One region of the Agrococcus citreus genome, then DNA from elsewhere that is predicted to be linked to it. Evidence: predicted binding sites of a transcription regulator. Region 1 holds the regulator's gene; the other holds the start of a gene.
What was found. Region 1 encodes HrcA, which represses chaperone genes, less so after heat shock. Its sites were predicted from a motif close to TTNGCACTCGNNNNNNNCGAGTGCNAA; they were not measured.

Region 1 (7,878 bases):
CCTGCTTCGCGATCTGGCGCTGGTCGTGCTCGGTGTAGGCGTCGACGATCTCGCCGACGAGCGTGTGACGCACGACGTCGGCGCTCGTGAGCTGCGCGAAGTGGATGTCGTCGATGCGCCCGAGCACCTGCTGCGCGACCTGCAGGCCCGAGGTGCCAGCCGGCAGGTCGACCTGCGTCGCGTCGCCGGTGACGACCATCTGCGAGCCGAAGCCGAGGCGTGTGAGGAACATCTTCATCTGCTCGGGGCTCGTGTTCTGCGCCTCGTCGAGCACGATGAACGAGCTGTTGAGGGTGCGGCCGCGCATGTAGGCGAGCGGCGCGACCTCGACGACGCCCGTCGCGAGCAGCTTCGGCACGAGCTCCGGATCCATCATCTCGTTGAGCGCGTCGTAGAGCGGCCGCAGGTAGGGGTCGATCTTGTCGGTGAGCGTGCCGGGCAGGAAGCCGAGCCGCTCGCCCGCCTCGACGGCCGGGCGCGTCAGGATGATGCGGTCGACCTCCTTGCGATGCAGCGCCTGCACGGCCTTCGCCATCGCGAGGTAGGTCTTGCCCGTGCCGGCGGGGCCGATCCCGAACACGATCGTGTGCTGGTCGATCGCCTCGACGTAGGCGCGCTGGCCCTCCGTCTTCGCGCGGATCGACTTGCCGCGCGACGTGAGGATCGCCTCGCCCATCGCGTCGGAGAGGCTGCGGGTCGAGTCCTGCCGCAGGATCCGGGATCCCTCGGCGACCTCGGTCTGGCTGAGGTCGGCGCCCTGGCGCACGAGGTCGACGAGCTCCTGCACGAGCCGGCTCGCGACGACGACGTCCTCCTCGGGCCCCTCGAGCGTGACGAGGTTGCCGCGCACGGCCACCCGGACATCCGGATGCTCGTGCTCGAGCCTCGTCAGCAGGCGATCCTGCGGCCCGAGCAGCCGCACCATCTCGATGCCGTCGATCTCGATCGACTGCGTAGCGTCAGGCAAGCGAGCCCTCTCCGAGTGAGCCGCCCAGCACGTGCGCGTGGGCGTGGAAGACAGTCTGACCGGCGAGCTCGCCGGTGTTGAAGACGAGGCGGAAGTCGCCGTCGCCGCGCTCGCGCGCGATGGCCTTCGCGGCCTGGATCATCTCGGCCAGCAGGTCGGGATCCCCGGCCGCGAGCTCGACGACGTCGCGGTACGCGGGCGTCTTCGGCACCACGAGCACGTGCATGGGCGCCTGCGGGTTGATGTCGGTGAACGCGATGATGCGGTCGGTCTCGAGCACGATCTCCGCAGGGATCTCGCGGGCGACGATCTTCTCGAACACGGTGGGCTCAGCCATGGGGCCAGCCTACCTTCGTGCCGCTCACCAGCGCCCGAGTCGCAGCGAGAGGGCCGCGACGGCCGCGAGGCCGGCGGTCGAGGTGCGCAGCACGTGGTCGCCCATCCTCGCCCGGACGGCGCCGGCGGCGACGAGCCGCTCGAGCTCGCCCGGGTCGACGCCGCCCTCCGGGCCGACGACGAGCAGCACGTCGCGCTCGAGCGGCACGTCCGCGAGCGAGTCGGCGGCCGTCGGGTCGAGCACGACGAGCTGCCACGCGTCCGCGAGGCCTGCGAGCCCCTCGGTGTCGACGACGCCGCCGACCTCGGGCAGTCGCGGCCGGATGGCCTGCTTGCCCGCCTCGCGGACGACCTTCCGCCAGCGGTCGAGCGCCTTGTCGCCGCGCTCGCCCTTCCACTGCACGACGCTGCGCCGCGCCTGCCACGGCACGATCGCGTCGACGCCGAGCTCGGTGGATGCCTGCACGGCGAGCTCGGCGCGATCGCCCTTCGCGAGCGCCTGGGCGAGGCCGATGCGCGGCGACGGCGCCGGCAGCACCTCGACGCGCTGCAGCACGACGTCGACGCCGTCGCGCTCGGCGCGGTCGATGACGCCCTCGGCGAGCGTGCCGAGGCCGTCGCTCACGAGCACGCGCTCGCCGCGGCGCATGCGCGAGACGACGGCGGCATGGTGCGCCTCCTCGCCGGTGAGCGTCACGACGTCGCCGGCGGATGCGCCCGCGATGTCGAGCCAGTAGCAGTGCGCCATCAGAGCCGGAGTCGGTCGCGCATCTTCGCGAACAGCCCCTGCTTGAACTGCGCGAGGTGCGGAGCGGGAGCCTTCGTGCGATCGCGCAGCTCGCGCAGCAGCTCCTCGGTGCGCCGGTCGAGCTTCTGCGGCGTGACGACCTGCACGCCGAGCTTGAGGTCGCCGCGGCCACCGCCGCGGAGCCGGGTGACGCCGCGATCGGCGATCGTGAGGATGTCGCCGGACTGCGTGCCCGGTCGCACCTCGACCTCGACCGCGCCGTCGATCGCCTCGATGCGCGTGCGGGTGCCGAGCGCCGCATCCGGCATCGAGACCTCGAGGGTCGCGAGCAGGTCGTCGCCCGAGCGGCTGAAGACGTCGTGGTGGCGCACGTTGATCTCGAGGTAGAGCGTGCCGGCGGGGCCGCCGGCCTCGCCGACCTCGCCCTGGCCGGGCAGCTGGATGCGCAGCCCGGTGTCGACGCCCGCGGGGAGGTCGACCGGGATCGTGCGCTCGGCGCGCACGCGCCCGTGGCCCGCGCACGTCGGGCACGGGTCGGGGATGACCGTGCCGTAGCCCTGGCAGATGCCGCACGGCTGGCTCGTGACGACGTTGCCGAGCAGCGAGCGCACCTGGCGCTGCACGTGCCCGGAGCCGCCGCACATCGTGCAGCGCTCGGGGCTCGTGCCGGGCGCGGTGCACTCGCCGCCGCACGTCTCGCACAGCACGGCCGTCTGCACGCGGAGCTCCCGGTGCACGCCGAAGACGACGTCGGCGAGGTCGAGGTCGACGCGCAGCAGGCTGTCCTGGCCTGGCTGCCGACGCGATCGCGGCCCCTGCGAGCGCGCGCCGCCGAAGAACTGCTCGAAGATGTCGCCGAACCCGAAGGCGCCGGCACCGGCGCTCGGGCCGCGGTCGTACTCGGCGCGGGACTGCGGGTCGCCGAGCACGTCGTACGCGTGCGTGACGGTCTTGAACCGCTCCGCCGCATCCTCGCTCGGGTTCACGTCGGGGTGCAGCTCGCGCGCCAGCCGGCGGTACGCCTTCTTGATCTCGTCCTGGCCGGCGTCGCGCGCGACGCCGAGGGTCTCGTAGTGGTCAGTCACTCAGTCCTCGCTCAGCAGCCGCGTCAGGTAGCGCGCAACTGCGCGCACCGCGGCCATGTTTCCTGCGTAGTCCATCCGGGTCGGGCCCAGCACGCCCACGTGGCCCTCGAGCCGCGCGTCGCTGTAGGTCGACGCCACGACGGCGGTCTCCCCCAGCGGTCCCGAGAGCTCGCGGCCGATGCGGGTCGTCACCTCGCCCTCCGCGCCCATCTCGTCGAAGAGCCGCAGCAGCGTCACCTGCTCCTCGATCGCGTCGAGCACCGGCGTGACGCGCCCGTGGAAGTCGCGCTCCTCGCGCACGAGGTGCGAGGCGCCCGCCATCACGATGCGGTCGCCGCCGGCCGCCTGCAGCATCTCGCTGAGCGTCTGGGCGACGGATGCCGTGGCGGGCTGGAGCGCGGGGGGCGCGGATGCGGCGGCCGAGCCGAGCCGCTCGACGGCGTCGGCCGGCGACAGCTCGGCGACGGTCTCGGTGAAGGCGCGGCCGAGGGCGGTCGCCTGCTCGGGCTCGATGCGCTGCTGCGCGTCGAGCACGCGCTGCTCGACGCGGCCGGAGTCGAGGATGAGCACGGCGAGCAGCTTCGTCTCGGCGACGGCGATGAGCTCGACGCGGCGCACGCCCGCGGGTCGCCGCATCGGCACCTGCACGAGCGCGACCTGGTTGGTGAGCGACGACAGCAGCCGCGCGGTGCGCGCGAGCACGTCGTCGCGGTCGACGGCCTCGTCGAGGAAGCGCGTGATCGCGACGCGCTGCGCGGGCGTGAGCGGCTGCATGCGCTGCAGTCGGTCGACGAACACGCGGTAGCCCTTGTCGGTGGGCACGCGTCCCGAGGAGGTGTGCGGCGCGACGATGAGCTCCTCCTCCTCGAGGAGCGCCATGTCGTTGCGGATGGTCGCCGCCGAGACGCCGAACGCGTGGCGCTCGACGATCGACTTCGAACCCACGGGCTCGCGCATGGCGACGTAGTCCTGCACGATCGCTCGGAGGACATCGAGGCCGCGATCCGAGACCATCCGCACTCCCCTCGTCATGGGGCGCCGCATCCGCTCGGGACGCCGGCACCGCTCCTGGCACTCTCGTCGACTGACTGCCAATCGTACCGCGAGCCAGCGGTGTTCGGTCGGCTCGGCGCGTTCTGACCCCATGCACAGCCGTGCAGGCGCACAATGGGCCCAGCGATTGGTCCCGCGCCCGCGAGACGCACACGAAAGGCACGCAATGTCCGATCCCAACGCTCCCCGCGGGGAGCAGCACGATCCGTCCGAGCAGCCCGTCGATGGCTTCGCCGTGACGGACGAGCAGCACGCGGCTCCGAGCGCCCCCGCGGCGCCGGGCGTCGGCGAGCCCGCGAAGTCGTTCTCGTCCCCCGCCGTCACGCCCGATGCGCCGGGCCAGCCCGCGTTCAGCGGCCCCTCCGATCCCGCCGACTGGCAGCGCGGGCAGCAGCAGCCCTTCAGCGCACCGTCGTCGAGCGCGCCGCAGTACGGGCAGCAGGGCCAGCCGGGTCAGTCTCAGGGCCAGCCTCCCTACGGCGGCCAGCCGGGTCAGCCCGGTCAGCAGCAGGGCCAGCCCTCGTACGGGCAGCCCCAGTACGGGCAGTCCCAGCCCGGCCAGCCGCAGTCCGGTCAGCCGCAGTACGGGCAGCCGGGGCAGCCCCCGTTCGGCGGGCAGCAGCAGTACGGCGGCCAGCAGTACGGCGGCCAGCCGCAGTACGGCGCTCCCGGTCAGCCGCAGTACGCGGCGGCCGCGCCGATGTCGCCGGTCGACGAGAAGAACGCCGGCATGTGGGGCCACATCTCGGGCCTCTCGACGATCGTCACGGGCGGCTTCGGCGGCTGGATCGGCCCGCTCATCGTCTACATGATCTACAAGGACCGCAGCGCGTTCGCGCGGCAGGAGTCGAAGGAGGCGCTGAACTTCGGCATCTTCATGACCATCCTCGCCGTCGGCATCATGGTCGTCGGCATCGTGCTCGCGATCCCCACGTTCGGGCTGCTCGGCATCATCAGCGCCCTGTACTGGATCCCGGGCCTGCTGCAGGTGATCTTCTCGATCATCGGCGCGATCCGCGTCAACAACGGAGGCTCGTACCGCTACCCGTTCAACTGGCGGATGGTGAAGTAGGAAGCACGTGAAGTAGCAGCTCCTGGAGGAGGCCGCTCGCCTCAGGGCAGCAGCCGCCGCACCACTGCGTCGGCGAGGAGCCGCCCTCGCAGCGTCGGGACCACCCGGCCGGCGAGGGCGGCTGCTGGGTCGACGAGGCCCTCGGCCATGAGACCGGCGACCGCGCGGCGGCCGTCGGGCTCGAGCACGTCGATCGCGAGGCCCTCGGCGATGCGCGACTCGAGCAGCACGCGCTCGACCCGGCGCGTCTCGTCGTCGAGCACCTCGCGCGCGAGCGCCGGTGAGGCGCCCGCCAGCAGCCGGTCGCGGTACGCGGCCGGGTGCTTCACGTTCCACCAGCGCACGCCGCCGACGTGGCTGTGCGCGCCGGGCCCGAAGCCCCACCAGTCCTGACCGCGCCAATAGGCGAGGTTGTGGCGCGCGACGCGACCGCCGCGGGCCCAGTTCGAGACCTCGTACCAGCCGTAGCCCGCCGAGGTGAGCGTCGCATCCGCCGCCTCGTACATCGCCGCCTGCAGGTCGTCGTCGGGCGCGACGAGCTCGCCGCGACGGATGCGTCGGGCGAGTGCCGTGCCGTCCTCGACGATGAGCGCATACGCCGAGACGTGGTCGGGCGCCATCGCGACGGCCGCGTCGAGCGAGCGCTGCCAGTCGTCGAGCGACTCCCCCGGCGCGCCGTAGATGAGGTCGATCGAGACCTCGAGGCCCGCCTTGCGTGCCCACGCGACGACCTGCGGCACGCGCTCGGGGTCGTGCGTGCGATCGAGCGCCGCGAGCACGTGCGGCACGGCCGACTGCATGCCGAACGAGACGCGCGTCACGCCGCCGGCGCGCAGCTGCGCGAGGCCAGCGGCGTCGATGGAGTCGGGGTTCGCCTCGACCGAGACCTCCGCGCCCGGGGCGAGGCCGAACGCATCCCGCACGCCGTCGAGCATGCGCAGCAGGTCGCCGGCGGGCAGCAGCGTCGGCGTGCCGCCGCCGAAGAAGACGGTCTCTGCCTGGCGGAGCGGTCCGAGCTCGCCGAGCACGCGCGTGGCGACGGCGATCTCGGCCGCGACGTCGCCCGGGTAGCCGGCGCGCGTCGCGCCGCGCAGCTCGTCGGCGGTGTAGGTGTTGAAGTCGCAGTAGCCGCAGCGCACCGAGCAGAACGGCACGTGCAGGTAGACGCCGAACGGTCCGTCGGCAGCGGTGCCCGCCGGCAGGCGGCCGTCGGCCGGCGCGGCGTCGCCCTCGGGCAGCCGCCCCATGTCAGCGGACGTCGATCGACCGGAGGACGTCCATGAACCGGTCGTGGTAGCGGCGGCGCAGCGCCCGCGCGAAGGGGCCGCCGAGCTTGACCCACCAGGCGTCGTGCCGCACGATGGCGCGGAAGTGCAGGAAGACGGTCTCGTCGTCGGCGATCTCGACGGTGAAGCGCTCCTCGCCCGCGAGCGGGTGGCCCTCGAGCGAGCCGATGATGACGACGTGGCTGCTCGGCTCCTCCTCGACCGCGATCACGCGCATCGGTGCGTGCACCTGCACACCGGCGATGCGGATGCGCTGGTCGACCGAGTCGCCCGGCTGCAGGAAGGGCTCGCCGTCGGGGCCGAAGTCCTGCTGCGGCTCGATGCTCGCCGCGCGGGTCGCCTCGGTGCCGTCGAAGCCGACGGGCCGGTAGACGGTGCCCTCGTCGGTGCCGACGATGTCGACCTCGATGCCCGCGAGCCGCTGGATCTTCCAGGTGCGAAGGGCCGCGACCGCGGCGTCGTAGCGCGGCCGGCCGTGACCGATGCGCGAGCGCTTCTGCACGACCTCGAAGCCCTTCGGCGGGAACCGGTGGAAGTCGAAGTGCCCGGTCGCGCCGACGGCGCCGTAGTTGGTGGAGCGCTCGGCGATGGGCTTCGTCACTTCGAGTCCTTCTTCGTCTCGCCGGTCGAGAGCGCGGCGATGAACGCCTCCTGGGGGACCTCGACGCGCCCGACCATCTTCATGCGCTTCTTGCCCTCCTTCTGCTTCTCGAGCAGCTTGCGCTTGCGGGTGATGTCGCCGCCGTAGCACTTGGCGAGCACGTCCTTGCGGATGGCCCGGATCGTCTCGCGGGCGATGATGCGGGCGCCGATGGCGGCCTGGATCGGCACCTCGAACTGCTGCCGCGGGATGAGCTCGCGCAGCTTGCCGGCCATGAGCACACCGTAGGCGTAGGCCTTGTCGCGGTGGACGATCGCGCTGAAGGCGTCGACCTGCTCGCCCTGCAGCAGGATGTCGACCTTGACGAGGTCGCCCTCGTCCTCGCCGTCGACCTCGTAGTCGAGCGAGGCGTAGCCCTGCGTGCGCGACTTCAGCTGGTCGAAGAAGTCGAAGACGATCTCGCCGAGCGGCAGCCGGTAGCGCAGCTCGACCCGGTCCTCCGAGAGGTACTCCATGCCGCCGAGCGTGCCGCGGCGCGTCTGGCACAGCTCCATGATCGCGCCGACGTAGTCCTTGGGCGCGAGGATCGTCGCGCGCACCATCGGCTCGACGACCGAGAGGATCTTGCCGTCCGGGAACTCGCTCGGGTTCGTGACGATGTGCGCCTGCCGGTCCTCGGTCTGCACCTGGTACGGCACGCTCGGCGCGGTCGCGATGAGGTCGAGGTTGA
Region 2 (7,878 bases), on a different contig from region 1:
GCAGCGGTCTGGATGGTGCCCTGGTCGATGCCCTCCGCGAGCGCCGCGAGCTCGTCGGCGAGCTGCTGCGCGGCGGAGGCCTGCAGCATCCGATCGAGCGTCCACACGATGGTGACGGCGCCGAGCCCGAGCGCGACGGTGACGACCGCGAGCGCCGCCGCGAGGATCCGCAGCCGGATGGATGCGCCGCGGCGCGACCGCGACGCATCCGCGGCTCGCTCAGCCACCGTCGGCCGCCAGCCGGTAGCCCGCGCCGCGCACCGTCTCGATCGCCTCGCGCCCGAACGGCCGATCGACCTTGCGCCGGATGCGCCCGACGTAGACCTCGACGATGTTCGGATCGCCGTCGAAGTCCTCCGACCAGACGTCGTCGAGCAGCTCGCTCTTCGTCACGACCTCGCCGCGGCGGCGCATGAGCAGCTCGAGCACCGCGATCTCGCGTGCCGTGAGCTCGAGCGCGACGTCGCCCCGGTGCACGGTGCGCGCGGCGGGGTCGAGGCGCAGGTCGCCCGCCTCGAGCACGACCGGCCGAGCGCGGCCGCCGCGGCGGGCGAGCGCCCGGATGCGCGCGACGAGCACGGGGAACGAGAACGGCTTCGTCAGCCAGTCGTCGCCGCCGGTGTCGAGGCCCTCGACCTCGTCCCACTCCCCGTCCTTGGCGGTGAGGAAGAGCACGGGCGTCCAGATCCCCTCCGCCCGCATCGTCTGGCAGACGCGGTAGCCGCTCATGCCCGGCATCATCACGTCGAGCAGCACGACGTCGTACGAGAACTCGCGCACGCGCCAGAGCCCGTCGACCCCGTCGTGCGCGACGTCGACGGTCATGCCCTCGGCGCGCAGGCCGCGGCGGATGCCGTCGGTGAGGCGCGCTTCGTCGTCGACCAGGAGCACGCGCATGCGTCGAGCATGGCCCGTGCGCACTGACGCGCGGCTGAACACCGCGCGTGTCGACGCTACGCGCGCGGCGCGAGCAGGGCGGCGGCGTGCTGCAGCCGCCACTCGAGGCTCGGATCCGGCGGCGAGCCGGTCGAGTCGAGCGGCACGGTCCGCACGCCCGCACCGATCTCGACGGCGAGCGAGGCGCGCGCATTCGGCGTCCACTCGGACGGAGCATCCACCGAGACCTCCACGGGCGTGCCGCGCCAATGGAGCATGCGGATCGGATGGGCCGTCTCGAGCACGATCGGGTCGGCCCACGGCACGTCGTACTGCGCGACGGCGGTGTCGTCCGGCAGCACCGAGAGCCACTCGAGGTTCGCGGCGATGCTGTCGACGAGCGCCGCGGTCACCGCGCCCCGGTCGACGCCCGGCTGGATGCCGAGCAGCGCGACGTGGATGCGCACCGGCGTGCCCTCGATCTCGCGCGTCGCGCCGACGAGCACCGTGCGGCCGTGCGCGTTGAGGCTGCCCGTCTTGCCGCTGTCGATGCCGGCGGAGCCGAGCGCCTCGTTGGAGTTCGTCACGGCGCCGACCCGCGGGAGCGTCGTCGCGGCCATCCCGGTGATCTCTCGCAGCGCGGGCCGGGCGTCGACCTCGTCCATGAGCTGGATGAGCCCCGCGGTCGTGGCGAGGCCGCGATCGCTCAAGCCGCTCGCGTCGGCGACCGTGACGCCCTCGATGCCGTGCTCGGCGAGCCACTGCTGCGCGGCGGCGACGTAGGCGTCGTGGCTGCCGAAGGCCCAGTCGGCGAGCGTCACCGTCGCGTTCGACGCGCTCATGAGCATGGCCGCCTCGAGCAGCTGGCGCTGCGTCAGCACGTCGCCCGCGGCCACCGGCAGCACGGTCGCGCCGTCGCGGACGCCCGCGGCGAGGTGCGCGACATCGCCGTCGTCGAGCACGATCGACGGCCCCTGCTCACCGACCGCCAGGGGTCGCGCGTCGAGCAGCACGAGCGCGAACAGCAGCTTGGCGATGCTCGCCATCGGTCGGGCCGCCGGATCGCCCGTGGCGCCCGCCGCGCCGGCGACGCCCTCGACCTCGAACCCCGCGGCCTCGATGCCGGCGGGCCACGCGATGCCGCTCGCCGCGCCGACGTCGACCAGCACCTCGTCGACGCTGAGCGCCGGGGCAGGCGGTGCTGCGCTCGCGACGGTCACGCCGCCGCCGACAGCGAGGGCGATCGCCGTGAGCCCCGTGAGCGCGACGTGTGCGCCGCGGATGCGGCGCGGTCGCCGCGCGGGCGGTGCGGGCTCGAGCGGCGGTCGGTTCGACAGGGATCGGGGGCGGTGTGTCTGCAGCGTGGTCACGTCCTCGGCTCGTGGCGGGTGTGCTGGTGCGGGGGCAGCTGGTGCGGGGCTGGTGCAGCGGTGCGATGGCGGGGCTCGCTCGCGACATGCGCTCACCGCGCGCGGCTCCGCAGGGGTGCAACCGATAACAGCGTGCGCATATTCCTCCCCGCCGCCCGCGCGGGCCCGGTCGCGGCATCCGGCAGAATCGTCTCCATGCCCGCAGCCGACGAACCGCTCGCCAAGGTCGTCCTCATCGGCGGAGCGTCGGGCTCCGGCAAGTCGCGCATCGCCGAGCAGTCGGGACTGCCCGTGCTGCGGCTCGACGACTTCTACCGCGAGGGCGACGACCCTGCGCTCCCCCGCCTCGAGACGGGCGAGATCGACTGGGACCACCCCGGCTCGTGGCACCTCGACCGAGCGATCGACGCACTTGAGGAGCTCGCCCGCACGGGCCGCACGGCCGCCCCGGTCTACGACATCTCGCGCAGCGCATCCGTCGGCTCCCGCGACGTCACCCTCGACGGTGCCCCGCTCTTCGTCGCCGAGGGCGTCTTCGTCGGCGAGGTCGTCGCCCTCGCCGAGCGCCGCGGGATCCTCGCCGACGCGATCTGCGTGCACCGCTCCCGCTGGGTGACGATGGGGCTGCGGTTCGTGCGCGACCTGCGCGAGCGTCGCAAGGCGCCGCTGTTCCTCGTCAAGCGCGGCATGCTGCTCGCGCGCCGCGAGCCGGTGATCGTCGCCCGGCTGACGGATGCGGGGTGCCGGCCCGTGCGCGTGCACGCGGCCAGTCGGATGCTCGCGCGCGCCGCGCGTCGGGGCTGACGCCGCTACTCCTCGATCTGCACCTCCTTGCCGTCGACGACCACGTAGGTCGCCGTGCGGAAGGGGGCGGGGGTGAGCGCCATCGCGACGGCACCGCTCGCGGCGACGCGCACGTCCGTCACGTCGAAGCCCGAGGGGCGGGCGACGTCGTCGAAGAGCCGCTTGCCTGGCCCGACGACCGTGGGGAAGACGATCAGGCGCAGCTCGTCGAGCAGCTGCTCGGCGATGAGCGTCTGCAGCAGCTGCCACGAGCCGTGCACCTGCAGCTCGCCGTCGCCCGCGTCCTTGAGGCGACGGATGCGCGCGACCACGTCGTCCGCGATGATCGCCTCGGTGCCGGCCCACGAGGCATCCGCCGCTCCCATCGTCGTCGAGACGACGTGCTTCGGCGCCGTGTTGAGGCGCTGCGCGACGGGGTCGGCCGGGTCGGTGACCTGCGGCCAGTAGTCGGCCATCATGCGGTAGGTGACCCGGCCGAACAGCAGCGCGTCAGTGCGCTCGAACCAGCCGACGACGACCTCGCCGACCGTCTCGTCGAAGGCCGGCGCGACCCAACCGCCGTACCGGAAGCCGCCGCTCGTGTCCTCGTCGGCCCCGCCCGGGCCCTGCATGACGCCGTCGAGCGTCATGAACTCGTGCGCGATCAGGCGCATCGCTCCTCCTCGTCCGGGGCCGCGACCGCGCTCGTCGCACTGCGGCGTGGTCGAGCATGCTCGCGGCGGCGGCACCTGGCAAGGGGCGCGATCGGCGGACCGCCGCGCGGCCCAGCGTCAGGTGCCCGGGACTCCCTGCTCGCCGCCGAGCATCTGCACGACGTCGGTGCGCGGCACCCGGATCGCCGAGGGCAGTGCCGGATCGATCACGATGTCGTCGACGTGCGCGAGCGCCTCCAGCAGCGGGAGCAGCGTGCGGTGCGTCAGCAGCTGCGGATCGCCGGGCAGCCCGAACGCGCGCCAGGAGTCCATGTCGAGGAACACCGGCAGCACGCGGAGCGCACCGTCGAGTGCGACGCGCGGCTGCCCGCCGTCGACCGCGATCGCGACGGGCACCTGCTGCAGGCCGAGCGCGACCGCTGCGATGTCGCCGCGGTGCAGGCCCTCGCGCAGGCGCGCGACGGCATCCATCGCCGCTGGACTCATGTCGGTCATCGTCGCCTCGCCATTCGTGATCGTACCGGGCGGCGATCGCTGAGAGCCCACCGTCGGACGCCACCCCGACGTCACAGATCGCCACGTTCTGTGTCAGAGATCCCTGTGAATGAACCGAATCTGACTGGCAGTCGACGGGCGAGAGTGCTAATCTGGCTCCGCTCCTCGGGGCCAGCCCCGAGGGTGGCCAGAGACACCGGGACCGTCGCATGGGGGCGGCGGCCCGACGTTGAGGAGGTGGTTGTCAATGGCACTGACCTTCGACCCGTTCCGCGAGATGGACCGCATGGCCGCTCGACTGCTCACGAGCGGCGGCTCGGAGCGAGCCTCGAGCTGGATGCCGATGGATCTCTACCGCGCGGGCGATCACTACATCGTGAACGTCGACCTGCCGGGCGTCGACCCCGGCTCGATCGACCTCGATGTCGACGCGAACACGCTGACGATCCAGGCCGAGCGCACGATCGGTGCGCAGGACGGCGCGCAGTGGCTCGCGCAGGAGCGACCCGCGGGTCGATACATGCGGCAGCTGGGGCTCGGCAACGACGTCGACCTGGAGCAGATCCAGGCGCACTACGAGCACGGCGTGCTCATGCTCACCATCCCGGTCGCCGAGCGCGCGAAGCCCCGCAAGATCACGGTCGAGCAGCGGGAGCGGCAGTCCGAGATCAGCTCGGGCGGCGACTCGCAGCAGAGCGACGCCCTCGCTGGAGCCGGCGCCTCGACCGACAGCTAGCGCGGCTCTACGCCCCACGCGGCGGCGCCCTCGTCCCCAGCGGACGGGGGCGCCGCCGCGCGCGCATGCGCTCGCCGCGCCTCGCGGCGCGCGATCGCGAGCCACGTGCGCGGCCCCGCGAGCCATCCGATGACGGTCGAGACGACGATCGACCCGACGACGTAGATCGCGGCGACGATCCAGAAGCCCACGACGCCCGTCAGCAGCACGACGAGCCCGAGCAACCAGCTCGAGAGCGTCGACAGCACCGCCTGCAGCGCGGTGCCGATCGCGGCGCCGCGGAAGGTGACGGCCACCGCCGACGGCACGCCGGCCCGCCGCATACGGCGCGTGCTGAGCCAGCAGCCGAGCGCCATCGCGCCCACCGCGAGCAGCACGAGCCCGAGCACGAGCGGCACGAGCGGCGAGCCGTCGAGCTGCTCGACCCACTCGACGACCGGGCGGCCCCACTCGACGTCGTCGAACAGGTCGACGACCGCCGAGCGCACGATGAGCAGCACGATCGCCGCGACGAGCAGGCCCCACACGAGGCTCGCGCCCGCCGCGACCAGCGAGAGCCCGGCCGCACCAGCGGCACGGACCGCCGCGCGCTGGCCCGCGTCGAGCGGATCGGGCGGAGCCGGCCTGTGCGCACGGCTCACCGCGGCCCCGGCTCCCCGCGCAGCTCGACACGCGTGAGCTCGGCCTCGTCGCGCGCCCGGGCCTCGGCCTCCTCCGCCTCGGCGAGGGCGCGGAAGTCGACGCGCGGCCGGGCGGTCGAGAGGAAGAGCCAGCCGAAGAGCAGGCCGACGCCACCCGTGAGCACGATCGCGATCGCGAGCAGCGAGAACAGCAGCGTCCACATCGAGCCGATCGTGAGCGACGCCGAGCTCGACGCGAGCACGAAGAAGAGGCCGCCGAAGAGCGCGCCCGGCCACACGACGATGCCGATGAGCCCGGTCGCCGCCGTGGTGCAGAGCCAGGCGAGCCACGTCGAGCGGTGCGGCTTCGCGAGATCGGCCGACTTCGCCCACAGCGCGTTCGCCAGCCAGCCGAGGGCGAGCACGACTCCGCCGATGAGCAGCCCGATGAGCACCGTCGCGCCGACGCGCTCGGGCGTCGACCAGAGCGAGACGACGGTCGTGAAGGAGTCGGCCTCGAAGTCGGCCACGTCGTCGCCGGTGCTGTGCAGCAGGTACGCGAACCCGACGATCATGAAGAACGCCGTGAGGAAGTGCGTCGCGAGCGCCATGAGCGTCTGGCCGACCCACGAGCTGAGGATGGCCGCGGTGCGCTGCCGCTTCGTCCACTGGATGCGCGGCGGCACCATGACGAGCTGGACCGGCTGGGCGCCGTAGGGCGAGGCGCCATACGGGCCAGCACCATACGGGCCAGCGCCGTACGGGCCAGCGCCGTACGGGAGCGGCTGTCCGTAGCCGGGCGCCACCTGTGGGTAGCCGTACGCGGGCGGGCCGTAGCCGGGCGCCGGCTGGCCGTAGCCGCTCGGCACGAACCGCTGCGGCATCGAGTCGGCCACCGCCGGCACGAGCCCCGGCGGCAGCATCGCGCCCTGCGGCGGGAAGCCGGCTGCGGGGTTCACGACGCCGTGCGCGGGCACGCCGACCGGGCCGAGCGCGAGCCGCTCGCGACGCAGCCGAGCTCGCTCCTCGGCGCGCGTCTCCAGCGCCTTCGCGGGCACGAGCGTGTCGGCCGGCGGCGGAGCCTGCGCCCGGAGCTGCCGGGCGCGCCCTGCCGCGGCGGCGCGCGAGGCGGCGTCCGCGGGCACGGGGGTGTCGGCGCCGGGCGGCGGCGGAGCGCCGGCCGGGTCGCCGGGATCGGTGAGCGCCACGATCGATCAGTCCCTGATCGATGCGCCGCGCGGCTCGGACCGCGGCCGAGGAGAGTCGGTCACGCCGACATCATCGCATCGCTCGCTGGAGCGGCGGCGAGCGGCCGGGCCGGACGCGTCAGCGGCTCGGGCGCCAGAGCACGACCGAGCCGGGCTTCGACGGGCGCGCGCCCGCGCGGATCGTCGTGATGCCCGCGGTGCCGGCCGCGAAGACGCGGCGTCCCTGCTGCTGCATCACGGCATCCGCCAGCGCCGACTCGAGCTCGCGGACGCGCGTGCGCAGCTCGCGGTTCTCGTCGCTCATCTCGAGGATGCGACGGATGCCCTCGAGCGAGACGCCCTCGCCCGACAGCATCTGCACCTGCTTGAGCCGCCCGATGTCGCGCATCGAGTAGCGGCGGGTGTTGCCCGCCGTGCGGCTCGGCTGCACGAGGCCCAGCCGGTCGTACTGGCGCAGCGTCTGTGCGTGCAGGCCGGCCAGCTCGGCGGCCGCCGCGATCGAGAAGATCGGCGACGTCTCGTCGAAGCCGGCCGGCACGGGCGCCATCAGGCAGCCTTCGCCTTCGCGAGCAGCTCGGCTCGCGGCGACTCGCTCGGTCCGGCCTCGACGAACTTCTCGAGGTGCTCGACCTGCTCCTTCGTGAGGTGGCTCGGCACCGCGACCTGGATGGTCGCGAGCAGGTCGCCCGTGCCCTTCCGGCCCGCGACCCCGCGGCCCTTCACGCGCAGCACGCGGCCCGAGGGCGTGCCGGGTGCGACCTTGAGCCGCACCGGGCCGCCGCCGAGCGTCGGCACCTCGATCGTCGCCCCGAGCGTCGCCTCGGCGAACGTGACGGGCACGTCGACGCGGAGGTTGAGGCCGTCCATCGTGAAGACCGGGTGCGGCCGCACCTGCAGGGTGAGGATGAGGTCGCCGGGCTCGCCCCCGCTCGGCGAGGGGTCGCCCTTGCCGGCGAGCTTGATCTTCTGGCCGTCGTGCACGCCCGCAGGCACCTTGACGGTCATCGACTTGCCGGCGACGGTGAGCTTGAGCGTGTCGCCCTGCACCGCCGACGTGAAGTCGAGCGCCGCGCGAGCGGTGACGTCGCGCCCCTTGGCCGGTCGGCGGGCACCGAA

Region 2: a site for HrcA is predicted at 4,323-4,349, ahead of ABD106_RS09995 (Hsp20/alpha crystallin family protein). Genes of this name have one in related genera too.

What each region holds. Positions count from the first base shown of each region.
Region 1 covers NZ_BAAAKK010000001.1:292,567-300,444, reverse strand. Annotated here, with positions in the region: gene ABD106_RS01490 (PhoH family protein) at 1-925, opposite strand, end outside; gene ABD106_RS01485 (histidine triad nucleotide-binding protein) at 960-1,304, opposite strand; gene ABD106_RS01480 (16S rRNA (uracil(1498)-N(3))-methyltransferase) at 1,329-2,051, opposite strand; gene dnaJ (molecular chaperone DnaJ) at 2,051-3,136, opposite strand; gene hrcA (heat-inducible transcriptional repressor HrcA) at 3,137-4,150, opposite strand; gene ABD106_RS01465 (DUF4870 domain-containing protein) at 4,356-5,261, shown strand; gene hemW (radical SAM family heme chaperone HemW) at 5,303-6,508, opposite strand; gene ABD106_RS01455 (DUF1990 domain-containing protein) at 6,510-7,148, opposite strand; gene lepA (translation elongation factor 4) at 7,145-7,878, opposite strand, start outside.
Region 2 covers NZ_BAAAKK010000005.1:249,036-256,913, reverse strand. Annotated here, with positions in the region: gene ABD106_RS10025 (sensor histidine kinase) at 1-227, opposite strand, end outside; gene ABD106_RS10020 (response regulator transcription factor) at 220-897, opposite strand; gene ABD106_RS10015 (D-alanyl-D-alanine carboxypeptidase family protein) at 954-2,246, opposite strand; gene ABD106_RS10010 (uridine kinase family protein) at 2,442-3,050, shown strand; gene ABD106_RS10005 (dihydrofolate reductase family protein) at 3,056-3,703, opposite strand; gene ABD106_RS10000 (hypothetical protein) at 3,821-4,189, opposite strand; gene ABD106_RS09995 (Hsp20/alpha crystallin family protein) at 4,446-4,934, shown strand; gene ABD106_RS09990 (hypothetical protein) at 4,931-5,575, opposite strand; gene ABD106_RS09985 (hypothetical protein) at 5,572-6,762, opposite strand; gene ABD106_RS09980 (heat shock protein transcriptional repressor HspR) at 6,881-7,309, opposite strand; gene ABD106_RS09975 (DnaJ C-terminal domain-containing protein) at 7,309-7,878, opposite strand, start outside.